3 regions of the Bradyrhizobium sp. HKCCYLRH3099 genome follow, and region 3 is predicted to be linked to each of the others. Evidence: predicted binding sites of a transcription regulator. Region 3 holds the regulator's gene; each other region holds the start of a gene.
What was found. The regulator PhoB, encoded in region 3, activates phosphate uptake and scavenging genes when phosphate is short. The targets are predictions, from matches to a motif close to TGTCATNNANCTGTCAT.
Positions count from the first base shown of each region.

Region 1: phnC (phosphonate ABC transporter ATP-binding protein) is a predicted target of PhoB. The motif match lies at 7,357-7,373, and genes of this name have one in related genera.
Region 2: ACQR1Y_RS22885 (Orn/Lys/Arg decarboxylase N-terminal domain-containing protein) is a predicted target of PhoB. The motif match lies at 7,132-7,148, and genes of this name have one in related genera.

Region 1 is NZ_JBNPTW010000002.1:461,374-471,653, forward strand. Features, by position in the region: gene ACQR1Y_RS07495 (ABC transporter substrate-binding protein) at 1-111, shown strand, start outside; gene ACQR1Y_RS07500 (ABC transporter ATP-binding protein) at 108-932, shown strand; gene ACQR1Y_RS07505 (ABC transporter permease) at 929-1,774, shown strand; gene ACQR1Y_RS07510 (acetamidase/formamidase family protein) at 1,809-2,732, shown strand; gene ACQR1Y_RS07515 (SDR family NAD(P)-dependent oxidoreductase) at 2,761-3,516, shown strand; gene ACQR1Y_RS07520 (mechanosensitive ion channel family protein) at 3,638-4,750, shown strand; gene ACQR1Y_RS07525 (DUF1045 domain-containing protein) at 4,758-5,459, opposite strand; gene ACQR1Y_RS07530 (alpha-D-ribose 1-methylphosphonate 5-triphosphate diphosphatase) at 5,467-6,654, opposite strand; gene ACQR1Y_RS07535 (chloramphenicol acetyltransferase) at 6,647-7,312, opposite strand; gene phnC (phosphonate ABC transporter ATP-binding protein) at 7,499-8,308, shown strand; gene phnD (phosphonate ABC transporter substrate-binding protein) at 8,389-9,321, shown strand; gene phnE (phosphonate ABC transporter, permease protein PhnE) at 9,417-10,280, shown strand, end outside.
Region 2 is NZ_JBNPTW010000013.1:55,626-65,905, forward strand. Features, by position in the region: gene cobU (bifunctional adenosylcobinamide kinase/adenosylcobinamide-phosphate guanylyltransferase) at 1-506, shown strand, start outside; gene cobO (cob(I)yrinic acid a,c-diamide adenosyltransferase) at 535-1,143, shown strand; gene ACQR1Y_RS22855 (cobyric acid synthase) at 1,147-2,640, shown strand; gene cbiB (adenosylcobinamide-phosphate synthase CbiB) at 2,627-3,598, opposite strand; gene cobD (threonine-phosphate decarboxylase CobD) at 3,621-4,646, shown strand; gene cobS (adenosylcobinamide-GDP ribazoletransferase) at 4,643-5,362, opposite strand; gene ACQR1Y_RS22875 (histidine phosphatase family protein) at 5,359-5,952, opposite strand; gene cobT (nicotinate-nucleotide--dimethylbenzimidazole phosphoribosyltransferase) at 5,952-7,007, opposite strand; gene ACQR1Y_RS22885 (Orn/Lys/Arg decarboxylase N-terminal domain-containing protein) at 7,194-9,551, shown strand; gene ACQR1Y_RS22890 (GNAT family N-acetyltransferase) at 9,559-10,131, shown strand; gene ACQR1Y_RS22895 (hypothetical protein) at 10,141-10,280, opposite strand, start outside.
Region 3 is NZ_JBNPTW010000017.1:7,017-17,296, forward strand. Features, by position in the region: gene pstB (phosphate ABC transporter ATP-binding protein PstB) at 1-187, shown strand, start outside; gene phoU (phosphate signaling complex protein PhoU) at 216-932, shown strand; gene phoB (phosphate regulon transcriptional regulator PhoB) at 949-1,656, shown strand; gene ACQR1Y_RS26355 (trypsin-like serine protease) at 1,751-3,067, shown strand; gene ACQR1Y_RS26360 (HoxN/HupN/NixA family nickel/cobalt transporter) at 3,337-4,359, shown strand; gene ACQR1Y_RS26365 (HupU protein) at 4,386-5,402, shown strand; gene ACQR1Y_RS26370 (nickel-dependent hydrogenase large subunit) at 5,399-6,838, shown strand; gene ACQR1Y_RS26375 (hydrogenase small subunit) at 7,064-8,161, shown strand; gene ACQR1Y_RS26380 (nickel-dependent hydrogenase large subunit) at 8,183-9,973, shown strand; gene cybH (Ni/Fe-hydrogenase, b-type cytochrome subunit) at 9,987-10,280, shown strand, end outside.

The DNA.
Region 1 (10,280 bases), on a different contig from region 3:
GCCAACCTGATGGAGATGCAGGTCTATCTCGGCAATGCCAAGGGCTCGGTACCGTTCGATCAGATCATCGACAATTCGTTTGCGGAAAAGGCGATCGCCAGTCTCAAATGACTGAGGTGAGCGGTACGGTGCAAACAGGGCCGGGCGCCGTCGCGGCGCCCGCGCCTCCGCTCGTCGTCGAGCACGTGGCCAAGAGCTATGAGCTCGACGGTGGCCAGACCGTGCCCGTCATCGGCGATCTCAGCCTCACCTTGCGGGAAGGGGAGATCATCAGCATCGTCGGTCCGTCCGGCTGCGGGAAGACGACGCTCCTGAACACGCTGTGCGGATTGCTCGCGCCCGATGCCGGCCGCATTCGCTGGCATGGCCGCGAGGTCTCGGGCCAGCCGCAGAATGTCGGCTACATGCTGCAGAAGGATCTGCTGCTGCCGTGGCGGACCGCGCTCGGCAATACGATGCTCGGCCTCGAGATCCGCGGTGTGCCGGCAGCCCAGGCCGAGGACCGTTGCCGCGCGATGCTCGACCAGCTCGGGCTGCATGGCTTTGCCGATCATTATCCATCGACCCTGTCCGGCGGGATGCGGCAGCGCGTCGCGTTGGCGCGCACGCTCGTCAACGAGCCGGACGTGCTGCTGCTCGACGAGCCGTTCGCCGCGCTGGATTTCCAGAGTAAGCTCCTGATCGAGAACGATACGGCCGGCCTGGTCCGGGAGGGCCGGCGCTCCCTGCTGCTGATCACGCATGACATCGAGGAGGCGGTCTCGCTGGCTGATCGCGTCATCGTGCTGTCGAAGCGACCGACCAGGGTGAAGGCCGTCTACGATATCGCCCTTGGCGGCGATCGCCGTGATATGATGGCCGTGCGGCAGACGTCCGGTTTCAGCGACTATGTCCGCCAGATCTGGGCCGATCTCGACGTGGTGCTGCAATGACGGCCGACATCGACAGTGCGCCGGCGTCCGCGCCGGCTTCCAAGGCCATGGCGGCGTCGGGGCGGCGCTGGCTGCGGCTGCGCAGCACGCTGGCGGTGCTGGCTACGCAGCTCGTCGTCCTCGCGGCGTTCCTCGCCTTCTGGGAATATGCGACCGGTCAGAACAAGGCGGCGGCCTTCATGTTCGGCTCGCCGTCGGCGATCTTCAAGTTCCTGTCGCAGATGGCTATTGACGGCAGCCTGTGGCGCGACACCTATGTCACGGGCCTGGAGACGCTGCTCGGCTTCTTCGTCGGCAATTGCATCGGCACGGTGATCGGATTGTCGCTGTGGTATTCGCGCTTCGTCTCCCGCGTCGTCGAGCCGTTCGTGATCGCGCTCGGCTCGATCCCGATCATCGCGCTGGCGCCGATCATCATCATCTGGTTCGGCACGGGACTGATCTCGAAGGTCGCGATGTCGACGCTGTCAGTCGTGATCGTTGCGCTGGTCACCTCCTACAAGGGAGCGACCGGCGTCGATCCCGATCAGATCAACCTTCTACGCACGCTCGGCGCCTCGAAGTTCCAGATCTTCCGCAAGCTTGTCGTGCCGGCCTCGCTCACCGACATCTTCGCCGGGCTCAAGCTGACAGTCGGCTTCGCCCTGATCGGCGCCATCGTCGGCGAGTTCATGTCGTCATCGGAAGGACTGGGACACGCGATCTTCAAGGCGGGATCGCTGTACATCATCCCGAAGGTCTTCGCCGCGCTCGTTGCGACCATTGCGCTTGCCCTTGCGCTGACCTTCGCAGTCGGCAAGATCGAGCAACTGCTGATGCCGTGGCGGCGGCAGTTGCGATGAAACAAGCAATCCGAATGGATGACAGGGAGTGATCATGTCAAAGCGCGTCAGCAAGGCCGGCAACATCAAATACGCGCTCTCCGGCGACGACGCCTTCATTGCGTCGGTCGAGCCGGGTGAGACATTCGTGGTCGAATGCGCGATCAACGTCAATGACGGCACGATCCGCGCGCTCGGCCAGCAACTGGTCGAGAGCGACGTGACCTTGCCTTATGTCAACGGCGCCACCGGGCCGATCGAGGTACGCGGGGCCAAGCCGGGTGACATGCTGCGGCTCGATATCCTCGACATGGAGCTCGATCGCCTCGGCTTCACCGCACTGTGGCCGGGCATCGGCATGTTCCCGGACTGGGTGCGGCGCAAGGAGTTCGGCATCCAGACCCGCGTGGTCGAGGTCAAGGATGGCCAGGTGCTGTGGAACGAACACGTCAAGCTTCCGGTCCGGCCGATGATCGGCGTTGCCGGCGTGGCCCCGGTGCATGGCGCGGTGCTGACGGTCGATAACGGTCCGCACGGCGGCAATCTCGACGTCCAGGAGATCACGTCAGGCAATTCGGTGTTCTTCCGCGTGAACAAGGACGGCGCGCATCTCTTCCTCGGCGACTGCCACGCGATCCAGGGCGATGGCGAAGCCAACGGCATGGGCGCGATCGAGATCGCGGCCAACCTCACCGTCAAGGTCTCGCTCGCCAAGGCGCCGGCGCGCCTGAACCATCCGCGGATCGAGACGCCGACGCACATCTGCACGCTCGGCTGCGCGCGTCCCCTGGAGGACGCGATGCGGAGCGCGTTCGAGGAGATGATCAACTGGCTGGAGGATGACTGGAAGATTCCGGCACCGGAGGCCTACATGCTGCTCGGCCAGATCGCCGAGGCGCGCTGCACCCAGGTGGTCAATCCGAAATACACCTACATCTGCAAGGTCAATAAGGCCTTGCTCGCTGGCTATCACGGCTGACGCCGTAAATTCGAAAAGGGAGAACATCATGGATCTGGGATTGGCCGGCAAGAGCGTGCTGATCACGGGCGGCAGCAAAGGCATCGGGCTTGCGATCGCCGAGCTGTTCGCCGCCGAGGGCGCCAACGTCGCAATCTGCGCGCGCGATGCAGAAGCGGTCGGCAAGGTCGTGACGAAGCTCGCGGCCAAGGGCGTCAAGGCGTGGGGGCAGGGCATCGACGTCGCCGATCCCGTGGCGCTCAAGGGCTGGGTGGATGGCGCGGCGAAGCAGTTCGGCGGCGTCGACAGCTTGATCTGCAACGTCAGTGCGCTCGCCGTCGGCGACACGCCGGAGACTTGGGACAAATCCTTCCGCGTCGACATGATGCACACCGTGAACTCGGTCGCGGCGGCCGTTCCCTATCTGGAGCAGTCGACGTCGGCTTCGATCAGCATCATCTCCAGCGTGTCCGGTTTCGAGGTCGATTTCGCGGCGGGATCCTACGGCGCCATCAAGGGCGCTCTGATCCATTATGCGAAGGGGCTTGCGCACCAGCTCGTGAGCAAGGGTATCCGCGTCAACGCCGTTTCTCCCGGCAACACCTATTTCGAAGGCGGCATCTGGCAGAACATCGAGAACGGCTCGCCTGATCTGTTCAAGATGGCGATGGGTCTGAATCCGACGGGACGCATGGGAACGGCCGAAGAGGTGGCCTATGGCGTGGTGATGCTGGCGAGCCCGCTGGCGAGCCGTATCTCGGGAACCAACCTCATCGTCGACGGCGCCTTGACCAAGGCGGTCTAGTTCCTCGCACGGACGGCAGACGAGCCATGCAGCATGTGGATGCTGCACTGCGGCTGCCGTCCGACTCTCCCGGCGGTCTCGGGCGTTGAGAGCGCTCGAGACCCCCAAGGGAGAGCAAGGCATGCAGGCACTCGTGCAGCAGCTATCCGGACTGTTTCCGGACTGGATGGTCGGACCGGCCCTGATCATCGGGGCCGTTCTCGGCGCGCTGCTCGTCTATGGCGTCGCGCGCGCTTTTGTGAAGCGCGCGATCGGCGCACAGAACTCGATCCTGTTTCCCATCCTGCAGAGAACCGCGGGTCCCGCGCGTCTCGCGCTTTGCCTGGTGGCCGTGGCGCTGGTGCTGCCGCTCGCGCCGTTGAACGAAGGCTGGCGCCGTGCGCTGGCGCATCTGTTCGTGGTGACGACCATCGCGCTGATCGGATGGATCACCATCCGCGTCGTCGATCTCGTGTCGACCCGATATGTCAAACGCTTCCGCGACGACATCGCGGAGAACTTCCTCGCGCGCAAACATGTGACGCAGGTCCGCGTCTTCAAGCGCGTCATCGACACGCTCATCATCATTGTTGCCGTTTCGGCTGCGCTGATGACCTTCGATTCCGTCAGGCAATACGGCGTCAGCCTGTTCGCATCGGCCGGCGCGGCCGGTCTGATCGTCGGTCTCGCCGCGCGGCCGCTGCTGAGCAATTTGATCGCCGGCGTCCAGATCGCTGTGACGCAGCCGATCCGCATCGAGGATGCCGTGATCATCGAGAACGAGTGGGGCTGGGTCGAGGACATCGCCTCGACCTATGTCGTGATCCGGCTGTGGGACTGGCGCCGTATGGTGGTGCCGCTGTCCTATTTCATCGAGCGTCCGTTCCAGAACTGGACGCGCGATGCGGCTTCCCTGATCGGATCCGTGGTGCTGCACGTGGACTACCAGGCGGATGTGCCGCGCATCCGGAAGCAGTTGGAGAAGGTCGCGAAGGAGTCGAAGATCTGGGACGGCGCGGTGGTCAATCTTCAGGTCGTCGACACCAATGCGCGCACGATGGAGCTTCGGGCGCTCGTCAGCGCGCGCAATGCGCCGCAGGCCTGGGACTTGCGCTGCGAGGTGCGCGAGAAGCTGATCGCCTTTCTGCAGCGGGAGATGCGCGAAGCCCTGCCGCGCGACCGCGCCGATATCTCTCCGCCGCTGTCGCTGTTCAATCCGCAGTCGCCGCCGCATTTCGCCAGCGCTGCGAATTGAAGGGCCGCTATCTCCCGGTGATCGGCCAGCTGTCGATGATGCTGAACCGGCTGCTCGCGCTCGGCTGGCGGAACAGCGCGATACGGTCGATCGACAGGGATGTCAGGCTGAGCGCCGCGAAACGGTCACGCAGCATCCCAAGGATCGGTCCGCGCCGATCGTCGGACAGGCGGCAAGTCAGGGTCATGTGGAAGCGAAAGTCTTCCATGACGTAAGGATAGCCCCAGCGATCGAGATGGTCTCGTTGGCGCGCTGAGAGCAGCTCCGGCTTGCGTCGGGCGCGATCCTCGGCGGTCATCGGGGCGCGGAACGGCTCGAACGCGCGCACGCAGTCGGCGGCCAAATCCTGCAAGGTGTGCGACGCCTCTCCCGGGATCACCGCGATGAAGCCGCTGATCGCATCGACAACGGGCCGGATGATCGGAACGGCTCTCGGCACTGCCGCAAACGCCGCGCAGGCGTCGCGCAGCTCGGCCTCGGGACGTGTCTCGACCAGGTTGAACGGGGCCTTGAGGGTCGCGTGAAAGCCGTACTTCCGCGCGTCAGTGGTGAGGTCGCCCCAATCCGGCGCGGCATCCAGCACGCCCTCCGGAAAGCCGCGTTCCCGGCCGGTCCAGGCGTCGTAGCCCAGCAGGCTGGCACCGAACACGGTCAGCGCGGCGTCGGCCGCCGGCGTGTAGTAGATCGCATAGCGCGGAAAACCGGTCATGTCCTGCTTACTCCGCCGCGACCGCTCGCGGCGTGGCGGCGGTGGAGAGGCGTTCGGCCTCTGTCAGGTGAACCACGCGGCCCGCCGCAACCACCGCGACGACACGGGGGCGCATCGGTTCGCGATCGTCGACGAGGAGGATGTCCGCGCGCTGGCCGCTCGCGAGCGAGCCTCGGTCCGGCAGGCCGGCTGCTCGCGCCGGGGCTGCCGAGATCAGGCTCCAGGCCTGCGCCAGCGGAAGGATGCCGTCGGCGACCAGCCGGTAGGCGGCGAGCAGGGGGGCTGGATAATAATAGTCCGACGCCAGCACCGAGCAGAGACCCTTCGCGATCATGTCGCTCGCCCTGGTCCATCCGGTATGGCTGCCGCCGCGCACCACGTTGGGGGCGCCGAACACGATGGCGTCGCCGCCGTGAGCCGCCTCGCGCGCGGTGATTTCGTTGACGGGAAACTCGGCGATGGTGACGCCTTGGCTGCGGAAGGCCTTGCGCATCTCCGGGCTGTCGTCGTCATGCGACAGCATGCGCACGCCGGCCGCGCGCGCGGTCTCGGCCAGGCGGGCGATCGACGCCGGCACGGCGTCGGCTCGCGAGGCGATGCGGGCCACCAGGATATCGAACTCATCGCCGGACAGGCCGGTGCGGTCGACCATGCGCTGGCGCTTATGCGGCTTGTCCAGGCTCGCGACGGTCGAATCCATGTGGTCGTTGAAGGCAAACAGATCGATGCGCCGGGCCGCGAGCAGCCCCCGGATCTCGTCCTCATCGTCGAGATTGTACGTCTCGTGGCGCAGATGAAAGCGCGTATCCGCCGCGAGCCGCGGCCGCAGCGCCTCGATCTGCTCCAGCAGGCGGCGCGCGTTGCCGGCGCTGCGCAAGCCCGGCTCCCACGACCAGGTGGTAGCATGAAACACGGTCGTAATGCCGTTGCTGATGGCCTGGCGATCACTGTCGAGCAGCGCCACGTCGATCGGGAAATCCACACCCGCGCGCGGCATCATCTGCCGCTCGAAAGCATCGCCATGGATGTCGACGATTCCGGGCAGCACCGTCAGCCCGCTGGCGTCAAGCGCAAGTCCCGCGTCAGGTCGTCCCGCGTCGATCGCGGCGATCTTGCCGTCGGAGACGATCAGTGATGCATCGGCCAGGCCGGACCCGATCAGGCATCGGCCGTGGAAAATCGAGAGATCAGTCATGGGCGGCACTCTGCCGCAGCGCGCGGGCGCCGTCGAGAGCGGCCTCGTATTTGTCCAGGAACGCGGTGATCTCCAGCTTGCGGAAATCCGGCAGCGCCCGGCGCAGCGCTTCGTGATCCCAATTCCACCAAGCGAGATTGATCAGGCGCTGCTCGATCTCAATCGGAAAACGGCGCCTGATCGGGCGCGCGGGATTGCCGGCGACGATCGTATACGCAGGCACGTCCTTGGTGACGATGGCGCCTGCTGCGACGACGGCGCCGGTGCCGATGCTGCGGCCGGGGAGAACGACGGCACCATGTCCGATCCATACATCGTGACCGACGGTGACGTGATGTTCCTTCCGCCAGGCGAAGAACTCGGCATCATCAGGCTCGCCGGGGAAATAGGCGCTGGCCCGATAGGTGAAATGCGATTGCGTCGCCCGGTGCATCGGGTGATTGCCCGGATTGATCCGGGTCATCGCCGCGATCGAGCAGAACTTTCCGATCGTTGTGTAGGTGATCTGCGCATCGTTGACCACGTAGGAATAGTCGCCCATCGCCACGTCAAGGAGGATGGTGCGCGCGCCGACCTCGCAATAGGCGCCGAGTGTCGCGCCCTGGAGTTTTGCGGAGGAATCAACGGTAGGGTCGATCGAAAGGGACTTGCCGGCCATCTCACGTCCTGTCTGTCTTCACGGCTCTGTCTAGGGTGCGCTGTATGACAGATGCATGACGTCTCCATGACGTTCGCAGCGGCGGACCTTGGATGTGGACGAGTGTCGCACCGCAGCGTCACTGTCACACAACTGTAGAATCCCGACGCTAGCGGTGGAGTCAAAGCGAGGCGTCTGGAGAAGTCCATGCTGGTGGTGGATGGTTTGACGTGCCGGTTCGGCGCGAAAGCCGCGGTCGATAATGCATCATTCTCGGTTGCGCCCGGCTCGTTCGTCGGTGTCATCGGGCGTTCCGGCGCTGGCAAGTCGACGCTACTGCGCTCCATCAACCGGCTGAGCCCGGTGAGTGACGGGCGCATCCTGTTCAAGGATCTCGATGTGACGGCGCTCCGCGGCCGCGACCTGCGGCTGTGGCGCGCGCGTTCGGCGATGATCTTTCAGCAGTTCAACCTGGTCGGCCGCCTCGACGTGCTGACCAACGTGCTGATGGGGCGGCTGGCCGAGATCCCATCCTGGCGCTCCCTGGCGCAGCTATGGCCGGCGCAGGACGTGGCGGTGGCCATGTCGGCCCTGGAGCAGTTCGACATGGCGTCCCTCGCGGCACAACGCGCCGATCAGCTCTCCGGTGGACAGCAGCAGCGCGTCGCGATCGCGCGTGCGCTCGTCCAGAACCCCGACATCATTCTCGCGGATGAGCCGATCGCCTCGCTCGATCCCCGCAATACCAAGATCGTGATGGATGCCCTGCTGCGCATCAACAAGCATTTCGGCATCACGGTGATCTGCAACCTGCATTCGCTCGATCTCGCCCGCAGCTATTGCGATCGCCTGATCGGCATGGCGACGGGACGGATCGTGTTCGACGACGTTCCCGCGGCGCTGACCGCGCAGATCGCGCGCGAGCTCTACGATCTCGAAGCGGATGAGGTGATGGACAAGGTCCATCCGGTCCCGGCCGCTGCCATTCCGGCGCTCAGCGAAGCCGCTGTCGCCTGACAAACCGATTTTGGTCACCTCGGATCTCGCATGGTGCGGGGGACGAGGCCTGTTTACTTCGTTCAAAAAGAGGGCATGTCATGATCAATCGTCGCATCGTTCTGGCCGGTGTCGCCGCGCTGGCTTTTGCCGGTTCCGCTTCGGCCGAGGATTGGAAGGCGAAGTATCCGGAACTGACCTTCGCGGTCATTCCTGCCGAGAACGCCTCAGGCGTCACCGAGCGCTGGACGCCCTTCGTCAACTATCTCTCCAAGGAGCTGGGCACCAAGGTGACGCTCCGCATCGCCAACGACTACGCGGCCGTGATCGAGGGGCAGCGCGCCGGCAACATCCACATCGCGAGCTATGGCTCAGCCTCGTTCGCGCGGGCGCGCCTGACCGGCGTCAAGATCGACGCCTTCGCCAACGACATCAACGCCGACGGCAGCACCGGCTATTACTCGGTGTTCTTCGTCAAGGCCAACAGCCCGTACAAGAAAGTCGAGGACCTCAAGGGCAAGAATTTGGGCCTGGTCGATCCGAACTCGACCTCGGGCAACAACGTGCCGCGCTTCGAGCTCAACAAGATGGGCGTGACCGACGCTGAAACCTATTTCAGCAAGGTCGTCTTCGCCGGCAGCCACGAGAACGCGATCCTCGCGCTCGCGCAGGGCACCGTCGACGTCGCCGCCAACCAGTGGACCAGCGACAACGATTCGACGCTGGCGCAGATGCTCACCAAGGGCATGCTGAAGAACGCCGACGGTTCGCCGATGAAGAAGGACGACTTCCGCATCATCCACAAGTCGGCGCCGATCATCAACGGCCCCTACGCCTACAATTCCGATCTGCCGGCCGAGCTGAAAACGGCGATCGCCAAGGCGTTCTTCGACGCCCCCACCAAGGACAAGGCGGCGTTCGATCGCCTGTCGGATGGCCAGAAGAAGGGTTTCCACCCGGCCACGACCAAGGACTGGGACGGCACGATCGATCTGATCAAGTTCGTCGACAGCCTGCGCAAGAAGGCGTCCTGATCGACATCCTTAACCACGCGGGAGCCGGGCCGGGCATGGCCCGGCTCCCTTTGTATGAGACGTGACCTCTTTTCGAACGAGAGCAGCCCTATAAGATGGCGACCGCCATTTCGATCCTGCCGAGCCAGCAGCTTGAGGCTCTGAACGACGCCTATCGTCGGGCGGTCGCGCGCCGGCGCCTGCGGCTCGCGCTGTCCGCTGCCGCTTTCCTGGCCGCGCTGCTGGTCGCCGCGGTCGGTGCCGAGGTCAATCTGCGGACGCTGTACACGTATTTCGGAAATTTCGTCAGCTACTTCGATCGCATCTTCACGCTCGATGACGGTCACCGCGTCTGGACCAATGTCCCGGAGTGGTTCTGGGGCTTCAAGAAGTGGCTCAAGCTGCTCGGCGAGACCTTGCTGATCAGCTATGTCGGCACGATGGCCGGAATCGTCGTGGCGTTCTGTCTCAACTTCCTGGCTGCGGAAAACACCTCGCCCGCGCCGTGGGTCCGTTTCACCGTGCGGCGGCTGCTCGAATTCGCCCGTACCGTGCCGGGCATCGTGTTCGCGCTGATCTTCGTCATCGCCTTCGGTCTTGGCCCGATCCCCGGCGTGCTCGCCATCGCCGTTCACTCCAGCGGCGCGCTCGGCAAGCTGTTCTCCGAAGTGGTCGAGAATGCCGACATGAAGCCGGTGGAAGGCGTTCGCGCGACGGGGGCGAGCTGGCTGTCCTGCATGCGCTTCGCCGTTCTGCCGCAGGTCGTCGCGGGCTTCTCCAGCTACAGCCTGCTGCGCTTCGAGATCAATGTCCGCGAGGCCTCGGTGATGGGCTTCGTCGGCGCCGGCGGCATCGGGCAGGAGCTCGTGGTCGCGATCCGCAAGTTCTACTACTCGGACGTCAGCGCGATCCTCGTCATGATCGTCGTGACGGTGTTCCTCATCGATATCGCCACCGGCTGGCTGCGCGGCCGGCTGTTC
Region 2 (10,280 bases), on a different contig from region 3:
CGCGCCTCACTTTGGTGCTCGGCGGCGCGCGCTCGGGCAAGAGCCGGTACGCCGAGGCGCTGATCACCGCGAATCCGCCACCCTGGATCTATGTTGCGACCGCGCAGGCGTTCGACGACGAGATGACCGAGCGCATTGCACAACACAAGGCACGGCGCGCCGAGGGATGGCAGACGCTGGAGACCACGCATGATCTCGCCGGCCTCGTCCGCGCGCACACAGATGCGTCCGCTCCGATCCTGATCGATTGTCTCACGCTCTGGCTCAGCAATGTGATGCTCGCCGACATGGACGTGCCCGCCGCATCCGCCGACCTCGTCGAGGCGCTCTCAGTCGCGCACGGTCCGATCATCGCCGTCTCCAATGAAGTCGGGCTCGGCATCGTGCCGGACAATGCGCTGGCCCGCGCGTTTCGCGACGCGCAGGGACGGCTCAACCAGGATGTCGCGGCGATGGCTGACCGCGTGATCCTGATGGCGGCCGGCCTGCCGCTGACGTTGAAATAAGAACTTGGAAATAAGGAAGAACTTGCCGATGACTGAGAACGCCGACGATGCGCGCCACAAGGCCAAGATGGAAAATCGCAAGGCGATCCAGGATGCCGAGGTCGCCTCGAAGACCATGGAGAAAGGCCTGCTGATCGTCCACACCGGCAAGGGCAAGGGCAAGTCGACAGCCGCCTGGGGCCTGATGCTGCGCGCGCTCGGCCGCGGCTTCCGCATCGGCGTCGTGCAATTCGGCAAGGGCGCGTGGGAAACCGGCGAGCGCAAGGCAATCGCGGCGTTCGGCGACCAGGTCTCCTGGCACACGCTCGGCGAAGGCTTCACCTGGGAAACGCAGGACCGCGCGCGCGACGTGGCCGCGGCGGAACGCGCCTGGGCCAAGGCAAAAGAATTGATGGCAGATCCGTCGATCCGGCTCGTGATCCTCGACGAGCTCAACATCGCGCTACGCTATGATCATCTGCCGATCGGCGACGTCGTGGCGACGCTCGCCGCGCGCCGTGCCGATCTGCACGTCGTCGTCACCGGCCGCAACGCCAAGCCGGAGCTGATCGAGGCCGCCGATCTCGTGACTGAAATGAATCTCGTGAAGCATCACTTCTCGGCCGGCGTGAAGGCGCAGGAAGGCATCGAGTTCTAAACGATGGCTGCGCGCGCGATCATGTTCCAGGGCACCGGCTCGGATGTCGGCAAATCGCTGATCGTCGCGGGGCTGGCGCGCGCGCTGACCTTGCGCGGGCTGAAGGTGGCGCCGTTCAAGCCGCAGAACATGTCGAACAATGCCGCCGTCACCGCCGATGGCGGCGAGATCGGCCGCGCCCAGGCGCTGCAGGCGCGCGCCGCGCGGCGGCCGATGACGGTGCACATGAACCCGGTGCTGCTCAAGCCGCAGAGCGAGATCGGCTCGCAGGTCGTGGTGCAGGGCCGCGTCATCGGCAACGCCAAGGCCTCCGCCTATCAGGCAATGAAGCCGCAATTGATGGCGGCGGTGCTCGACAGCTTCCATCACCTCGCGGCGGATGCCGATGTCGTGCTGGTCGAGGGCGCCGGCTCGGCGTCGGAAATCAACCTGCGCGCCGGCGACATCGCCAACATGGGGTTCGCGCAGGCGACGCGAACTCCGGTGGTCGTCATCGGCGACATCGACCGCGGCGGGGTTATCGCAAGCCTCGTCGGCACAAAGGCCGTGCTCGCACCTGACGATGCAGCGCTCGTCGCCGGCTTTCTCGTGAACCGGTTTCGCGGCGATCCGACCTTGTTCGCCGCGGGCATGAACGAGATCGCGACGCGGACGGGATGGGCTTCGCTCGGGCTCATCCCGCACTTTGCCGATGCCCGCCGCCTGCCGGCGGAGGATGCGCTGGGGTTGCCGGGACATGCCGCTACCGGCGGACAGCGCCCCAAGGTCGTCGTGCTCGCCTATCCCCGCATCTCGAATTTCGACGAGTTCGATCCGCTGCGGCTCGAGGACGGGATCGATCTGCAGTTCCTGCGGCCGGGCACGCCGATTCCCGGCGACGCCGCCCTCGTGATCCTGCCGGGATCGAAGGCGACCATCGCCGACCTCGCCGCTCTGCGCGAGACGGGTTGGGACATCGATCTATCAGCGCATTTGCGGCGCGGCGGCCGCCTGCTCGGCATCTGCGGTGGCTACCAGATGCTCGGGCGGACCATCAGTGATCCCGACGGACGCGAAGGCGCGCCCGGATCGATCGCGGGGCTCGGCCTGCTCGATGTCGACACCACCCTGACCGATGACAAGGCATTGCGCGACGTCAGCGGCAGGCTGACGACGGAGCAGATCCCGTTCCGCGGCTACGAGATGCATATCGGCCGCACCGAGGGGCCGGCCGCCCGGCATCCTTTCCTCACCTTCGCCGACGGCCGCAGCGATGGTGCGGTCGCGCGCGGCGGCCAGATCGCCGGCTGCTATGTGCACGGCCTGTTCGCCGATGATGGGTTGCGCGCGCATTGGCTGCGCGGACTCGGCGCCATGACCAACGGTCTGACCTATGACAGCGATGTCGAGGCGACGCTGGATGCCCTGGCCGAACACCTCGAGCGCCACGTCGACGTCAGCCGCATTCTCGCGCTCGCGACCGAGCCGTGGCGCCGAGACTCGCCTACAGCACCTTGACGAGGAAGATGACGGCGACGAACAGCGCCTGGATCAGGCAAGCCATCCGGTAGAGGCGCAATGCGCGCCGGATATCGGACGCGTTCAGATTGGCGCGTCCGTCGCCCATCCAGGCATCGGTCACCAGATGTCCATGATAGGTGCGCGGCCCAGCCAGGCGCAGGCCCAAGGCTCCGGCCATCGCGGCCTCCGGCCAGCCGGCATTCGGCGACCGGTGTCGCGAGGCATCGCGCGCGACCGCATGCAGCGCCGACGACGAGGATGCTCCGGGAATCAGGCGAGCGGCCGCTGCGATCCACACCGCTGACAGGCGCGAGGCCGGCAGGTTGATCAGATCATCCAGCCGCGCTGCCGCCCAGCCGAACGCGCGGTGACGATCGGACAGATGGCCGATCATGCTGTCGGCGGTGTTGATCGCCTTGTAGATCAGGATCCCGGGCAGCCCGCCCATGAACAGCCAGAACAACGGCGCGACGACGCCATCGGAGAAATTCTCCGCCAGGCTCTCGATCGCGGCGCGCGAGACGCCCGCCTCATCCAGCCGTTCCGGATCACGCCCGACGATCATCGCCACCGCGCGGCGGCCGCCCTCGAGCCCGCCGGTCTCCAACCCCTCCGCGACAGCGGCAACGTGCGTGTCGAGGCTGCGCTGCGCCAGCAGGCTGCTGGCCAATATACCGAGGACGATCGTTGCGCCGATGTTGCCGAGAAGCGCGGTCATGAGCCAGGTGGCGGCGAGACCGATGGCGGCCATCACGGCCACGAGCAGGGCCACGAGCCCGACGCCGGACGCCCGACGCACGGCAAAGCTGTCGCCGTCCCCGTTCCAGTGGCGGTCGGCCCATGCTATCAGCGCGCCCATCCACATCACGGGATGGCCGACGCGCTGCACCAGGATCTGGGGATAACCGGCGGCCGCCTCGATGAGCAGCGCCGTAAGCGCGAGAGAGACGAACATCGATCTCCGCTGAAGGACAGATATGGACCAGAGAGCGACTAGCACGCGTTTCGAGGCGCCGGAAGCGATCGTTCACGGCGGCGATCTCGATGCGGTCAGCCGCCGCTACCCCGATGCGCCGCGTCCGTGGATCGATCTGTCGACCGGCATCAACCCGATCCCCTACTCTGTGCCCGAACTTTCCGCCGCAAGCTGGTCGCGCCTGCCGGGCAAGGACGAGGAACGCGCGCTGCGCGCGGCGGCCGCGGCGCGCTACGGCGTCCCGCAGTCCGAGATGATCGCGGCCGCGCCGGGCACGCAGGCCCTGCTGCAGATCCTGCCGCGGCTGCGCCCGCGCTCGACCGTCGCCGTGCTCGCGCCAACCTATGAGGAGCACGCGCGATGCTGGCGCCGCTGCGGTCATCGGGTCGACCTCGTCGATGACATCGCGGCACTCGCCGATGCCGACGTGGCGGTCGTGGTCAATCCCAACAATCCGACCGGCCGTCTGTATCAGCGCGATGCGCTCGTCCGACTGGCGTCGACCTTGCGCCGACATGACGGCCTGCTGATCGTCGACGAAGCCTTCATCGACCTTTATCCCGCTGACGCAAGCCTCACCGCCGATCTGCCGCCAGCCACGATCGTGTTGCGTTCGTTCGGCAAGGTCTATGGCCTTGGCGGTGTGCGCCTCGGTTTCGCGCTCGGCTCCGACGACGTGATCCAGCATATTCGCGACGACCTCGGACCGTGGGCGGTCTCGGGGCCCGCGCTCGCCATCGGAACGGCCGCACTGTCCGACGACGCCTGGCTGCAACAGACCCGCGCGCGGCTGGCCAAGGATTGCGCGCGCCTCGACGCGCTTCTGTCCAAAGCCGGCTGTAGCGCGATCGGCGGCACGCCACTGTTCCGGCTCGTCGCCGCGGATGATGCGCCTGATATCGCCGAGCGGCTTGCGCGCCGTGGCATCCACGTCCGGCGCTTCCCGGCGCATCCGAACTGGCTGCGCTTCGGCCTGCCCTGCGACGAAGCCCAGTGGCAGCGGCTCGAACAGGCGCTTAAGCGCTAGCCGAGCACGCAGGCTGCGAGCAGCAGCGTTTCCGTCACTTCGATGCTGGCGCCGTGGCAGTCGCCGGTGATGCCGCCGAGCCGCCATTGCCAATAAAACGCGATCGCCGGGATCAATGCGATGGCCAAGAGCGTCGGCGGCGCTCCGGCGAGTGCGGCGACCGCGAGCACGCCGCCCCAGATCACGATGACATTCCAGCCGACGCCGTTCGTAACGCTCGCGCCCATCCCTGGCTTCAACGACAGCAGCGTCTTGGTGCAGACCAGCGTCCCCAGGCGCGCCCAGGCCGGAACGAGCAGGAGCGCCCAGGCCGTCGGCCCGGTCGCCAATTCGGCGATCAGCACCAGCTTCGCGGCGATCTGCAGCGCGATCGCAACGACGGCGAAGCTGCCGGCATGGGGATCGCCGAGCACCGCGACGAAGCGCTCGGGCTTGCCATGCGATGCGCCGAACGCATCAGCGACATCGCCGAGCCCGTCGAGATGCAGCGCGCCGGTGATCCAGATCCAGGCCACGAGGACGGCGAGAGCGACGATCCAGGGATCGGCGCTCTGAAAGACCCGAGCGAGAATCGCGAGACAGGCGCCGATCACGAGGCCGACGGCTGGAAACCACAGCGACGCTCGCGCGAGATCATCGGGCCGAGAGTCGGCCACGCGTGGTGTCGGCAGACGCGTCAGAAACTGCAGGGCGATCCAGAATTCACGCAAGCTCATGGCTGGATGATCTCGACGATTTCGGCCCATGGCGCGCCATTCGCGCCCTGCCCGGCTTCCAGGGTGAGACGGGTGCCAGGATGAATGCGCAGGCTCCACAGTTGGTGCAAGGGCCATCCGAGCAGGTGCGCCAGCGCGGCGCGGATCGCCCCGCCATGCGTGACGACGAGGACCGGCGCAGGTTCGGGCGTCGCGAGAATGCGGTCGACCGCGCGCGACACCCGCGCTTGCAGATCGGCCCAGCTCTCCCCATCCGGTGCCGCCACCATCGGGTCAGCATAGAAGGCCTCGAGCAATGCAGCCTCTTCCGGTGCGCTCATAATGTCGCTGCGCTTGCGTCCATCCCATTGCCCGAAATCGAGCTCGCTCCAATCCGGATCGACGTGCAGCGCGCAGCCGGTCCGTCGGGCATAATCCTCAGCCGCAGCACGCGCGCGCACCAACGGCGAGCTCACGACGCGGCTCCATTCCCCGCTTTGGGTCTGCCGCCGGAATTGATCCCAGCCCGCCTCGCTCAGCGGCGGATCGGTGCGGCCATCAAGATGGCCGTCTCGCCCCGTGGTCCCGTGCCGCAGCAGATCGATCCGCATCAGGCGTCGCGACCGGACACGGCGGCCTCCGCGAACGTGGCCATGCCGTTGTGGAGCGCGCAGGCGAGCCGGATGATCGGCAGCGCCGTGGCAGCACCCGAGGCTTCGCCGAGCCTGAGATCGAGGTCGATCAGCGGGCGGGCGCCGAGCGCGTCGAGGACGACCGCGTGGCCGCGCTCCGCGGAGCGATGCGAGAACAGCAGCCAGGGCCGGCACGACGGATTGAGTCTGACCGCTGCGAGCGCCGCGACCGAGACGATGAAGCCGTCAACCAGCACCGGCCAGCGCCGCTGCGCGGCCGCGATCATCGCGCCGGCCATCGCGATGATTTCGAGGCCCCCGACGGCGGCCAGGACATCGGCCACGGCCGCATTCGGCATCGAGCCATGCCGCGCCAGGGCTGCGGAAATCACCGCGGCTTTCCTGGCTCGCCCGTCAGCATCGAGCCCCGTGCCGCTGCCGACGATGTCGTGCGGCGCGCAGGACAGCAGCGCTGCTGCAATCGCTGCGGCCGATGTCGTATTGCCGATGCCCATCTCGCCGAAGATCACGAGATCGGGCGCGTGGTCGGCCTGCCGAGCGACGGCCCGCCGTCCGGCCTCGCAGGCGAAGGCGACCTCCTCCGGCGTCAGCGCCTGCTCCGCGCTGAAGTCACGAGTGCCGCGCCGTGGCTTGTCGACGGAAACCCCACGCACCGCGTCGACGGCGAGCGTTCCGACATCGACCACCTCCAGCGGACAGCCCAAACTGCGCGCCAGCACCGAGATCGCCGCGCCCCCGCCGGCGAAGTTGTGCAGCATCTGCACCGTCACTTCCGGCGGATAGGCCGAGACCCCCTGGGCGGCGATGCCATGGTCCCCGGCAAAAAGCACCACCGGAACCCGCTCCGCCGCCGGACGCTCGGAGGCCTGCAGCGCCGCCAACTCGACCGCGACCTCCTCCAGCCGCCCGAGCGCGCCGAGCGGCTTGGTCAGTTGCGCCTGGCGCGCCAGGGCTGCCTCGCGATGCGAGTGGGAGGGCGCTGGGCATTCGGCGCTGATCCAGTCGGGGAGCAAGATGGGTCCTTTCGGCGTTCCTGGTCGCGGACGATTGCCACCGGCGCAGCGCCAAGACAAGCGTGCCGGCAGCTTCTGCGGAACCAGCAGCCGGACGACCGCCTCCCTCCGGGCGGCTTTGCGCTGTCATCCAACTGTCATCGAACCATCCGACAGGTTTCTGCCCCACCCAGCCGAAAGATGCCCATGGATTATTTCCGCCGCTTCACCTTCCTGTTCGCCGCGCCTGTGTTCGAGACCGACGACCTCGCCGGCGTCCGCTTCAACCAGATCATCGAGGAGATCCAGCGCTCGGGCTTCGAGGTCGTCCGCGCCCGCAAGCTGGAGGACGCCGAGATCGCGGTGCAGACCGATGCGGCGATCGGCTGCATGGTGGTGGACTGGGGCAAGAAGGGGCTGGAGGGCAAGACTGCGTCGCTGATCAACCTGATGCGGCGGCGAGGCCTGGACTTCCCGATCATCCTTTTGATTCGCCGCAAGCGCTTCGAGGATCTCCCGGTCGAGGTGCTCGACTTCATCGACGGCTACGTCTTCCTCTCGGAGGAGACGCCGGCGTTCATCGCCAAGAATCTGATCAGCCGGCTCAAGCAATATGCCGAGACCTTGAAGACGCCGTTCTTCGGCACGCTGGTCGACTATGCCGAGGAAGGCAACCAGCTCTGGACCTGCCCCGGGCATAATGGCGGCGTGTTCTACAGCCGCAGCCCGATCGGGCGGATCTTCGTCGAGCATCTCGGCGAAGCGGTGTTCCGTGACGACCTCGACAATTCCGTGCTCGACCTCGGCGACCTCCTCACCCATGAGGGACCGGCGCTGCGGGCGCAGAAGGAGGCGGCGCAGATCTTTGGCGCCGAGAAGACCTATTTCGTCCTCAACGGCACCTCGACCTCCAACAAGGTCGTGCTCGGCGCGCTGGTCACCGACGGCGATCTCGTGCTGTTCGACCGCAACAACCACAAGGCCGCCCACCACGGCGCGCTGCTGATCGCGGGAGGCGTGCCGGTCTACGTCCCGACCGTCCGCAACGCCTGGGGCCTGATCGGGCCGATGCGCTGGGACCTGCTCGACGAGGAGCATCTGCGGCAGCAGATCCGCAACAATCCGCTCGTCAAGGACCCCGACGCCTGGCGCAAGGAGCGGCCGTTCCGGGTCGCCGTGGTCGAACAGTGCACCTATGACGGCACCATCCACAGCGCCGAGATGATCCTCAAGCGCATCGGGCACCTCTGCGAGTACATCATGTTCGACGAGGCCTGGGCCGGCTTCATGAAGTTCCACCCGCTCTATGCCGGCCGCTTCGCGATGGGCCTGTCCGAGCTGGGCCCCGATGCGCCCGGCATCATCGCCACGCAGTCGACCCACAAGCAGCTCGCGAGCTTCTCGCAGGCCTCGCAGATCCACATCAAGGACCGCCACATCAAGGGCCAGCGCCGTCGCGTCGAGCATCGCCGCTTCAACGAAAGCTTCATGCAGCACGCCTCGACCTCGCCGTTCTATCCGCTGTTCGCCTCGCTCGACGTCGGCGCGCAGATGATGAAGGGCCGCTCCGGCGAGGTGCTGTGGGACGACACGATCCGGCTCGGCATCGAATTGCGCAAGAAGATCAGGGCGATGCGGCGGGAATTCGAGGAGAAGGAGAAGGATCCGGCGCGGCGCTGGTTCTTCGAGCCGTTCGTCCCCGACCGTGTCTCGATCCCCGATGCCGCGAGCCCCGGCGGCCGCCACGACGTCGCCTGGGAGGCGATCTCGACCGACCAGCTCGCGACCGACGCCGCGCTCTGGCAGCTCGCACCCGGCGAGGCCTGGCACGGCTTTCCGGATCTCGCGCCCGGCTTCGCCATGACCGACCCGAACAAGCTGACCCTGCTGACCCCCGGCTTCGACCGCGCCACCGGCGGTTATGCCGAGCACGGCATCCCCGCCCCCGTGGTGGCGCAATATCTGCGCGAGAACCGGATCGTCGCCGAGAAGAACGACCTCAACTCGCTGCTCTTCCTGCTGACGCCGGGGGTCGAGGCGAGCAAGGCCGGCACGCTCATCAGCGGTCTCGTCGCCTTCAAGCGGCTGCACGACGACAACGTGCTGCTCGAGGACGCCATCCCCGAGTTCACCCGCAAGCGCTTTCAGCGCTACGGCAAGACCCGGCTGCGCGACCTCTGCGGCGAGATGCACCGCTTCTACCGCGAGGCGGAGGTGAGCGCGCTGCAGGCCAGGCAGTTCCAGCCGCAGCATCTGCCGGAGATCGCGATGTCGCCGCGCGAGGCGGCCCGCGCCCTGATGCGCAACGAGGTCGACTACCTGCCGATCGAGGAGATCACCGAGCGCATCGCCACGACGCCGTTCGTGGTCTACCCGCCGGGCATCGCGACCATCGTCCCGGGCGAGCGGCTGTCGGAGCGCGCCAAGCCGATGATCGATTACCTCAAGATGTTCGAGCGCGCCTTCAACACCTTCCCCGGTTTCGACGTCGAGATTCAGGGATTGTACAAGGAGATCGACGAATCTGGCCGGATCAGGCTCTACACCTATGTCTGCGCAGAGTAATTCGCCCATGGACGACACCACCTCCGTGCTCGAGACCGAACCGCCGGTGCTGGTCCGGCCGTCACGCGACGAGGACGTCGAGGCCATGCTTGCGATCTACCGGCGCCACGTCCGCCGAGGCATCGAGGACAGTGCGGCCGGCACCGGCGCGCCGGAGCCCGACGATCTCAAGCAGCGGCGCAAGAATTTGCGCAGTCAGCGCCTGCCGCATCTGGTGGCGACGTTCCGCGCCGAGGTCGTCGGCTATGCCTATGTGGTGCAGTTCAGGAAGCGGCCCGCCTATCGTTTCGCGGTCAAGCATTCGATCTACGTCCATCACGAGCATCTCGGCCGCGGCGTCGGCCGGCTGCTGATGCAGGCGCTGATCGATGCCTGCGCGGCCGCGGGCTATCGGCAGATGATCGGCTATATCGACGCCGACAATGCCCCTTCGCTCGGCATCCACGAGCGGTTCGGCTTTGCCCGGGTCGGCCTGCTGCCCGGCGTCGCCTTCCGCTACGGCCGATGGTCGGACACCGTGATGGTCCAGCGCTCCCTCGGCCCGGGCGCGACCGAGGCGCCCGCGGCCCTCGGCCGCTGAAGCTCGCCATCAGGACGGAAAATCCGCCGCCTTCACTTCCATGCGGTCGGCGTGCAGCGACCAGTCGCGCAGGTTCTGCGTCTTGCAGAACTCCTGTTTGGCGATTTCTGCCGCCTCGCCTTCGCTCTCCGCCTCAACCTCCAGCGTGC
Region 3 (10,280 bases):
CCAGGAGCTCGCGGAGAACTATACGATCGCGATCGTCACCCATAACATGCAGCAGGCGGCGCGCGTCTCCGACAAGACCGCCTTCATGTATCTCGGCGAACTGATCGAGTTCGACGAGACCAGCAAGATCTTCACCTCGCCGAGCGATCGGCGGACCCAGGACTACATCACCGGCCGGTTCGGCTGACGCCGACAGCATTCTTCAGGAGATCAACATGGCCAGTGAACATACCGCCAAGGCGTTCGACAGCGATCTGCAGGACCTGACCCGGCTGGTGTCGGAGATGGGCGGCCTCGCCGAGCGGCTGATCGTCGATTCCGTCGACGCGCTGGTGCGGCGCGACGTGGCGCTCGGCCAGAAGGTGGTCGCCGCCGACGCCGAGGTCGACAAGCTGCAGCGCATCATCGAGGAGCGCGCGGTGCTGACGATCGCCCGCCGCCAGCCGATGGCGGTGGATTTGCGCGAGATCGTCGGCGCGATGCGCGTCGCCACCGATCTGGAGCGCATCGGCGACCTCGCCAAGAACATCGGCAAGCGCGTCGCCGCGCTGGAGAGCGACTTCCATCCGCTGAAGCTGATCCGCGGCCTCGAGCACATGACCGACCTGGTGCAGTCGCAGGTCAAGACGGTGCTGGACGCCTATGCGGCGCATGACCTGCCGGCGGCGATGACGGTGTGGAAGGGCGACGAGGAGGTCGATGCGATCTGCACCTCGCTGTTCCGCGAGCTCCTGACCTACATGATGGAAGACCCGCGCAACATCTCGTTTTGCATCCATTTGATGTTCTGCGCCAAGAACATCGAGCGGATGGGCGACCACGCCACCAACATCGCCGAGACGGTGTTCTATATGATCGAGGGCCAGCAGATCATGGACAAGCGCCCGAAAGGCGACATGACCAGCTTCGCGACCACGATCCCCGGTAACTGAGAAAGACGATTTCGACATGGGTGCGCGAATTCTGGTGGTTGAGGACGAGGAGGCGCTGACGACGCTGCTGCGCTACAACCTCGAGGCCGAAGGCTACGAGGTCGAGACCGTCGCGCGCGGCGACGAGGCCGACACGCGGCTCAAGGAGCGCGTGCCCGATCTGGTCGTGCTCGACTGGATGCTGCCGGGCCTGTCCGGCATCGAGCTGTGCCGGCGGCTGCGGGCGCGGTCCGAGACCAAGCAGCTGCCGATCATCATGCTCACCGCGCGCGGCGAGGAGAGCGAGCGTGTGCGGGGGCTTGCGACCGGCGCCGACGACTACATCGTCAAGCCGTTCTCGGTGCCGGAGCTGCTGGCGCGCGTGAAGGGCCTGCTGCGGCGCGCGAGCCCGGAGCGGCTGGCGACCGTCTTGTCCTATGGCGACATCGAGCTCGACCGCGAGAAGCGCCGCGTCGCGCGTTCGGGCCGGCCGATCGATCTCGGCCCGACCGAATACCGCCTGCTCGAATTCTTCCTCGAGCATCCCGGCCGCGTGTTCAGCCGCGAGCAGTTGCTCGACAGCGTCTGGGGCCGCGACATCTATATCGATGAGCGCACGGTGGACGTGCACATCGGCCGCCTGCGCAAGCTGCTCAATCCCGGCCGCGAGCAGGATCCGATCCGCACCGTGCGTGGCGCCGGCTATGCGCTGGACGACCGCTTCGCCAAGTCGGAGCAGGCGTGACGGGCGAGCAGGCCTGATCGCGCGGTCACGCCGTTGCCGTCTTGATCCTGTGTGATCGAGTTCCCATCATCATGGTCGGACCTCGGCAGACACAATGATCAGGACGTTCGCTATCTTGTTAGCCTTGTTGCTTGTGGCTGCCGGCAATGCCGCGGCCGCCGAGCTCGAGGACGCCGTCGCTGCGGCTTCGAATGGACAGCCGGCGGCGGCGTTACGCCGGCTCCAGCCGCTCGCCGCCAAGGGCGACGCGCGCGCGCAGTTCAATGTCGGATTCATGCAGGCCTTCGGCCTGGGCGCCCCGCGCAACCAGGCGGAGGCGCTGGTCTGGTACCGCAAGGCCGCCGATCAAGGGCTCGCCGTCGCCCAGCATTATCTCGGCATCGCCTATTTCAACGGTGAAGGCGCCGCCCGCGATCACGGCGAAGCCGCCCGCTGGTTCAATCGCGCCGCCGCGCAGGGCTTTGCCCAGTCGCAATACATGCTAGGCCTGATGATGCTCGACGGCGAGGTCATGACCCGGGACGTCATCCAGGGTTATGCCTGGCTCGTGATGGCCGGCCGCAACGGCGTCAGGTCGGCCGGCCGCGAGATTCAGAGAGTGAAGCTCAGCGAAGCGCAGCGGCGCCAGGCCGAGGCCACCATTGCCGCGTGGCGGCCGAAGCCGGAATCGGTCGATGCCGGGATTGCCAATCCGCGCGCGGAGCAGTTGCTCGGTCTCGACCGCCACTTCGGCGACGTCGTCGATCCCACCTCCTGGCCGGCCTCCTCGATCGGTGTCGTGACCGTGGCGCAATACAGCACGGGAGGTTCGTGCACCGGCACGCTGGTGGCGCCGCGCGTGGTGCTCACGGCGGCGCATTGTGTCTTCAACGGCGTCGCGCAGGTCAGCCCCGGCAACGTCCATTTCCTCGCTGGCATGAACAGAGGCACTCCCGCGGCCTCGTCGGTCGCCGACAAGCTGATCGTGGCGCCTGAGTTCATTCCGACCCAGCACGACAAATGGTCGCTGGACCGCTCGCCAGCCGACTGGGCGCTGATCATCCTGAAGGATGCGCTGCCCTCGAAGCCGGTGGCGGTGAAGTCCGTGAGCCGGGATGACCTCGCGGCTGCGACCAAGGCAGGTACGATCTCCGAGATCGGCTATGGCCAGGAGCGGCGCTATTCGCCGACCGGCCAGCGCAATTGCAGCGCAAGCATGACCAGGGACGCCCGTCTCCTTACCGTGCATTGCCTTGCCAATTTCGGCTATTCTGGCTCGCCGATCCTGGCCGAGATCGGCGGCGAGCCGGTGGTGGTCGGGATCTTCTCGGCGTTCCACGAGGAGACGCGGCTGATGTTCGCCGCGTCCGCCAGCCAGTTTGAGGCGGCCGTGCGGCGCGAGATCGCCGCGCAGAGCGCATCCGCGCGGTGAGGGGAGGGACAGGAAGGGAAGAGAGTTGGACACCGGCTGGTCAATGTTTGTGCGTGACCGGATAGCGGATTGCCAAAGCAATGCTGGGAACCTCAGCCGCACGGGCGACGAGGGTTGATTTGCAAGTGATTTGGGCGCGGCAGTGCGAGCCTTGCCTTTTGGCGCAGGTCTTGCTCTCTTGTCCGAGTATGACGATTTTGCCAATTGATCATCCTCGCTCCGCGCGTTTCGTTCCAGCCTGGCTGCGGCCGGTCGGGCGTCGCAATGCGATGCTGCTGGCCGGCCTTGTGCTCGCCAATGCGCTCGCCTGGGCCTGGGCGTTCGCGCTCTACGCCGACCGCCCGGCCATCGTCGGCACCGCGCTGCTGGCCTGGCTGCTCGGCCTCCGCCACGCCGTCGATGCCGATCATATTGCGGCGATCGACAATGTGGTCCGCAAGCTGGTGCAGGACGGCGATGCGCCGCGCGCCGCGGGTCTTTACTTCGCGCTCGGCCATTCGAGCGTCGTCGTGATCGCCACCATCGTCGTGAGCCTGGTCGCCGGCGCGGATCTGTTGCGGGAGGACAGTGCGATCCGCGCGATCGGCGGCGCCATCGGCACCTCGGTGTCGGCCGGCTTCCTGCTGCTGATCGCGTTGGCGAACCTCGTCCTGTTCGTGAACCTCTGGCGCCGCTCGCCCCGGCCCGAGACGGACAGCGCGAGCCCCGGCAACGGCCTCCTGATTCGTCTGCTGCGGCCCGTGCTGCGGGTCGTGTCGCGCGCCTGGCATATGTTCCCGCTCGGCTTCCTGTTCGGCCTTGGCTTCGACACCGCCAGCGAGATCGGTCTTTTGAGCCTGTCGGCGACCGAAGCGGCCCGCGGCGAGAGCCTGGTGCATATCCTGGTATTCCCGGCGCTGTTCGCCGCGGCGATGGCGACCGTCGACACCGCCGACGGCATGCTGATGGTCGGCGCCTACCGCTGGGCGCTGACGGATCCCGCCCGCAAGCGACGCTACAATCTGGTGATCACCGGGCTGTCGGTGATGATCGCGCTGGTGATCGGCGGCGTCGAGGCCGCCACGCTGCTGGCGCCGCTGTTCGGCCTGACCGGAACGTGGGCCGATGTTGCGAGCGCGCTCGGTGACGGAATCGCCGACCTGGGGATCGTCGCGGTCGTCCTGTTCGGACTGATCTGGGCCGGCGCCGTATTCTTCAACCGCCGCCCGCGCGGTTCCGAGGCCGACGCGGCGCTTGCCACCCTTCGTGCGGGGACGCTAAACCCCGGGGAGATACCAAACACGACAGCATGAAGCTGTGCTGAGGGCAGGACCTCACGATGGCCGGCGCGGAGGGAATGACCAGGATGCTGTGGCTGCAGGGCGCGAGCTGCGGCGGCTGCACGATGTCGATCCTGGAAAGCGGCGCCTCCGGCTGGTTCGACGAGCTGCGCCAATCCGGCATCGACCTGATCTGGCACCCTTCTGTCAGCGAGGAGACCGGCGACGAGGTCGTCGAGCTGCTCGACGCGATCCGTGACGGCCGCGAGCGGCTCGATCTGCTGGTGCTCGAAGGCTCGGTCGCGCGCGGACCGCATCTCAGCGGTCGCTTCAACATGCTCGCCGGCACCAACCGCTCGATCTATCACTGGCTGCTCGATCTCGCCCCGCTTGCCGACTACGTCGTCGCGGTTGGAAGCTGTGCGGCCTATGGCGGCATTCCCGCGGCCGGGAGCAATCCGACCGACGCCGTCGGGCTGCAGTTCGAGGGCAGCGATGCCGGCGGTGCGCTCGGCTCCGGCTTCCGCTCGAAGCGCGGGCTGCCGGTCATCAATGTCGCGGGCTGCGCACCGCATCCCGGCTGGGTGATGGAAAGCTTATTGGCGCTCACCGCTGGCGACCTCACGGCGGGCGGTCTCGACGCCGTCGGGCGCCCGACCTTCATCGCCAACCACCTCGCGCATCACGGCTGCTCGCGCAACGAGTTCTATGAGTTCAAGGCGAGCGCGGAAACGATGTCGGAACGCGGCTGCCTGATGGAGCATCTGGGCTGCCGCGCGACGCAAGCCGTCGGCGACTGCAACCAGCGCTCCTGGAACGGCGGTGGCTCCTGCACCAAGGGCGGCTATGCCTGCATTGCCTGCACCTCGCCGGGTTTCGAGAGCACGCAGAACTATCTGCAGACGGCGAAGCTCGCGGGCATCCCTGTGGGGCTCCCGACCGACATGCCCAAGGCCTGGTTCGTCGCGCTGGCCGCGCTGTCGAAATCGGCAACGCCGCGCCGTGTGCGCGTCAATGCGACCGCCGACCACGTCGTGGTGCCGCCGAGCCGCTCCGGCGATAAGCGCAGCTCATGACGCGGATCACGGTCGGCCCGTTCAACCGCGTCGAGGGCGATCTCGAAGTCCGCCTGGATATCGACAGCGGCCGCGTCGCGCGCGCCGAAGTGACGGCGCCGCTCTACCGCGGCTTCGAGCAGATCCTGGAAGGGCGGCCGCCGCTAGATGCCCTGGTGATAGCGCCGCGCATCTGCGGCATCTGCTCGGTGTCGCAGTCGATCGCGGCGGCGGCTGCATTGCGTCAGGCGATGGGCGTGGTCCCAGCGCCGAATGGCGTGCTCGCGACCAACATCGCGCACGCGGCCGAGAACGCCGCCGATCATCTCACCCACTTCTACATCTTCTTCATGCCCGACTTCGCCCGCGACGCCTACGCGTCTCACGCGTGGCACGGCGCAGCGGCCGAGCGCTTCACTGCCACCAAGGGATCCGCGGCCCGCGAGGCGCTGCCGGCGCGGGCGCGGCTGCTGGAGATCATGGGCGTCATCGCAGGCAAATGGCCGCATAGCCTAGCGTTCCAGCCGGGCGGCACGACGCGTGCGATTGAGCTTGGCGAGCGTATCCGGCTGAATGCGATCGCGGCGTCGTTTCGCGGCTTTCTCGAACGCGTTGTGTTTGCCGACAAGCTCGAACACGTGCTGGCGCTGTCGACGCCGGATGAACTCGATCAGTGGCGCGACGGGCGCGGCGGCGACTTCGCGCACTTCCTTCGCCTGGCCGATGCGCTCGATCTCGCGCATCTGGGGCCGGGACCCGGTCTGCTGATGAGTTTTGGCGCGTATCACGATGCTGATGCTGCGCGCTTTCGGGCCGGGCTTCGGACCTCCGATGGAAAGATCGAAGCGCTGCCGTCCGGTCAGATCACCGAGGACGTGTCGCACGCCTGGATGCGCGATACGTCGCGCGATCCGGCCGAGAGCCGCACCGAGCCGGATGCCGACAAGCCTGACGCCTATAGCTGGTGCAAGGCGCCGCGGCTTGCGGGAGATCCCGTCGAGGTCGGCGCGCTGGCGCGGCAAGCGGTCCACGGCCAGCAGCTGATCACAGCATTGCTGTCTGAGAGCGGCAGCAATGTCCGCAATCGCGTCATCGCACGCCTGATCGAGACGGCGCAGCTTGCAATCTCGATCGAAGGCTGGATCAAGAGTCTGCGCCTCAGCGAGCCGTTCTGCGAAACCAGCGGCGAGGCGGCCGATGGCAACTATGTCGGCCTTGTCGAAGCCGCGCGCGGCAGTCTCGGGCATTGGCTCGCCGTGCGCTCCGGCCGCATCGCGCGCTATCAGATCATCGCGCCGACCAGCTGGAACTTCTCGCCGCGCGATGCCGACGGCATCGCAGGCCCGCTCGAACAGGCGCTGGTCGGAACGGAGGTCGGCGAGGCCGGCGCGCGCGCCGTCAGCATCCAGCATGTCGTGCGGTCGTTCGATCCCTGCATGGTCTGCACCGCGCATTGAGCGCGCTTCGCGAGGGCGGAAAGTAGCTTGTCGGGTGCAAAGCGCGTGATTTCCGATATTCGGCCGATCCGAGTCTCTGACCTGTTTGCTGATCAGCAGGCATCATCCCAACCATCTGGAATCATTATGATTCAAATTCAGCACTAATGCTGGCCCGCATCTTGCTGTCCCCTCTCGCCAGATCGCGATCGGATGATCGCCAACGCGATATCGGGGGGAGGACTCATGGGCGCGACGACGGAAACTTTTTACAGCGTGATCCGGCGCCAGGGCATCACGCGGCGCAGCTTCCATAAGTTCTGCAGCCTGACCGCGACGAGCCTCGGCCTCGGGCCGCTGGCGTCGGCGCGCATCGCCAATGCGCTCGAGACCAAGCCGCGCACGCCTGTCATCTGGATGCACGGTCTGGAATGCACCTGCTGCTCCGAGAGCTTCATCCGCTCGGCGCATCCGCTCGTGAAGGACGTCGTGCTGTCGATGATCTCGCTCGACTATGACGACACGATCATGGCGGCCGCCGGCCAGCAGGCCGAGGAGATCCTCGAAGAGACGCGCGCCAAGTACAAGGGCCAGTACATTCTCGCCGTCGAGGGCAATCCGCCGCTGAATGAAGGCGGCATGTTCTGCATCGACGGCGGCAAGCCGTTCGTCGAGAAGCTGAAGGTGATGGCCGAGGACGCGATGGCGATCATTGCCTGGGGGGCCTGCGCCTCCTGGGGCTGCGTGCAGGCGGCCAAGCCTAACCCGACGCAGGCGACGCCGATCGACAAGGTGATCACCAACAAGCCGATCATCAAGGTGCCCGGCTGCCCGCCGATCGCGGAGGTCATGACCGGCGTCGTCACCTACATCACCACCTTCGGCAAGCTGCCCGAGCTCGACCGCCAGGGCCGGCCGAAGATGTTCTACTCGCAGCGCATCCACGACAAATGCTATCGTCGGCCGCATTTCGACGCCGGCCAGTTCGTCGAGGAATGGGACGACGAGGCGGCGCGCAAGGGCTATTGCCTCTACAAGATGGGCTGCAAGGGCCCGACCACCTACAACGCCTGCTCGACGGTGCGCTGGAATGGCGGCGTGTCGTTCCCGATCCAATCCGGCCATGGCTGCATCGGCTGCTCCGAGGACGGCTTCTGGGACAAGGGCTCGTTCTACGACCGGCTCACCACGATCAAGCAGTTCGGCATCGAGCGCAACGCGGACGAGATCGGCATGGCCGCGGCGGGAACGGTGGGCGTCGCGGTTGCGGCGCATGCCGCGGTTACCGCCGTCAAGCGGCTCGCCACCAAGCGCGACGACGCCAGCGCCAAGCAAGATCATTAATTCAGTTCAGGGCAGGCAACGATGGGCATCCAGACTCCCAACGGCTTCAATCTCGACAATTCCGGCAAGCGCGTCGTGGTCGATCCGCTCACGCGTATCGAAGGCCATCTCCGCGTCGAGGTGAACGTCGACTCCAACAACGTCATCCGCAACGCGGTCTCGACCGGCACGATGTGGCGCGGCATCGAGACCATCCTGCGCAACCGTGATCCGCGCGACGCCTGGGCCTTCACCGAGCGGATCTGCGGCGTCTGCACCGGCACCCACGCGCTGACCTCGGTGCGCGCGGTCGAGAATGCGCTGGGGATCATGATCCCCGACAACGCCAACTCGATCCGCAACATCATGCAGCTCTGTCTGCAGGTGCACGACCATCTCGTGCACTTCTATCACCTGCATGCGCTCGACTGGGTCGACGTCGTCTCGGCGCTGAAGGCCGATCCGAAAGCGACCTCGGCGCTGGCGCAGTCGATCTCGGATTGGCCGCTGTCCTCGCCCGGCTATTTCAAGGACCTGCAGATACGCCTGACCAAGTTCGTCGAGTCCGGCCAGCTCGGCCCGTTCAAGAACGCCTACTGGGGCCACGCCGCCTACAAGCTGCCGCCGGAAGCGAACCTGATGGCGGTCGCGCATTATCTGGAGGCGCTCGATTTCCAGAAGGAGATCGTCAAGATCCACACCATCTACGGCGGCAAGAACCCGCATCCGAACTGGTTGGTCGGCGGCGTGCCCTGTGCGGTCAATGTCGACGGCACCGGCGCGGTCGGCGCCATCAACATGGAGCGGCTCAACCTCGTTTCCTCGATCATCGACCGCTCGATCGAGTTCGTGCAGAAGGTCTATCTGCCGGACGTCGTCGCCATCGGCTCATTCTACAAGGACTGGCTCTATGGCGGCGGTCTCTCCGGCAAGAGCGTGATGTCCTACGGCGACATCCCCGAGAATGCCAACGACTATTCGGCCAAGAACCTCAAGCTGCCGCGCGGCGTGATCCTCAACGGCAATCTGAACGAGGTGCTGCCGATCGATCATGGCGATCCCGAGCAGATCCAGGAGTTCGTGACGCATTCCTGGTACAAATATCCCGACGAGAGCAAGGGGCTGCATCCCTGGGACGGCGTGACAGAGCCGAACTATCAGCTCGGACCGAACGCCAAGGGCACCAAGACCGACATCAAGGAGCTCGACGAGGGCGGCAAATATTCCTGGATCAAGGCGCCGCGCTGGCGCGGCAACGCGGTCGAGGTCGGGCCGCTGGCGCGCTACATCATCGGCTATGCGCAGAACAAGCCGGAATTCAAGGAGCCGACGGACAAGCTCCTGAAGGCGCTCAACCTGCCGGTCACGGCGCTGTTCTCGACGCTCGGCCGCACTGCCGCCCGCGCGCTGGAGTGCGACTGGGCCGCGACGCAGATGCGCTACTTCCAGGACAAGCTGGTGGCGCGCATCAAGGCGGGCGATTCCTCGACGGCCAATGTCGAGAAGTGGAAGCCGGAGAGCTGGCCGAAGGAGGCCAAGGGCTACGGCTTCACCGAGGCGCCGCGCGGTGCGCTGGCGCACTGGATCAAGATCAAGGACACCAAGATCGACAACTACCAGTGCGTCGTGCCGACCACCTGGAACGGCTCGCCGCGAGACCCCAAGGGCAATATCGGCGCCTTCGAGGCGTCGCTGATGGATACGCCGATGGCGGATCCGGAGAAGCCGCTGGAGATCCTGCGGACGATCCATTCGTTCGACCCGTGCCTGGCGTGCTCGACGCATGTCATGAGCCCGGACGGCCAGGAAATGGCGACGGTCAAGGTCAGGTAGCGGGAGAAGCAGCATGATGGATGCCGTTGCACGTCCGCCGGAGACCGAGTCCAACCTCGCCGCGATCGCGGCCGATGCCGCTGGCGAGCGCGCGATCGGCCGGCCCACAGTCTATGTCTACGAAGCCCCGGTGCGCATCTGCCACTGGGTCAATGCGGCCGCGATCGTCGTGCTGATGGTGACAGGCTATCTGATCGGGACGCCGCTGCCGACGGTGGAAGGCGAGGCATCGGGCAGCTTCGTGATGGGCTACATCCGGTTCACGCATTTCGCGGCCGGGCAGGTGTTGGCGGTGTTCTTCCTCGCC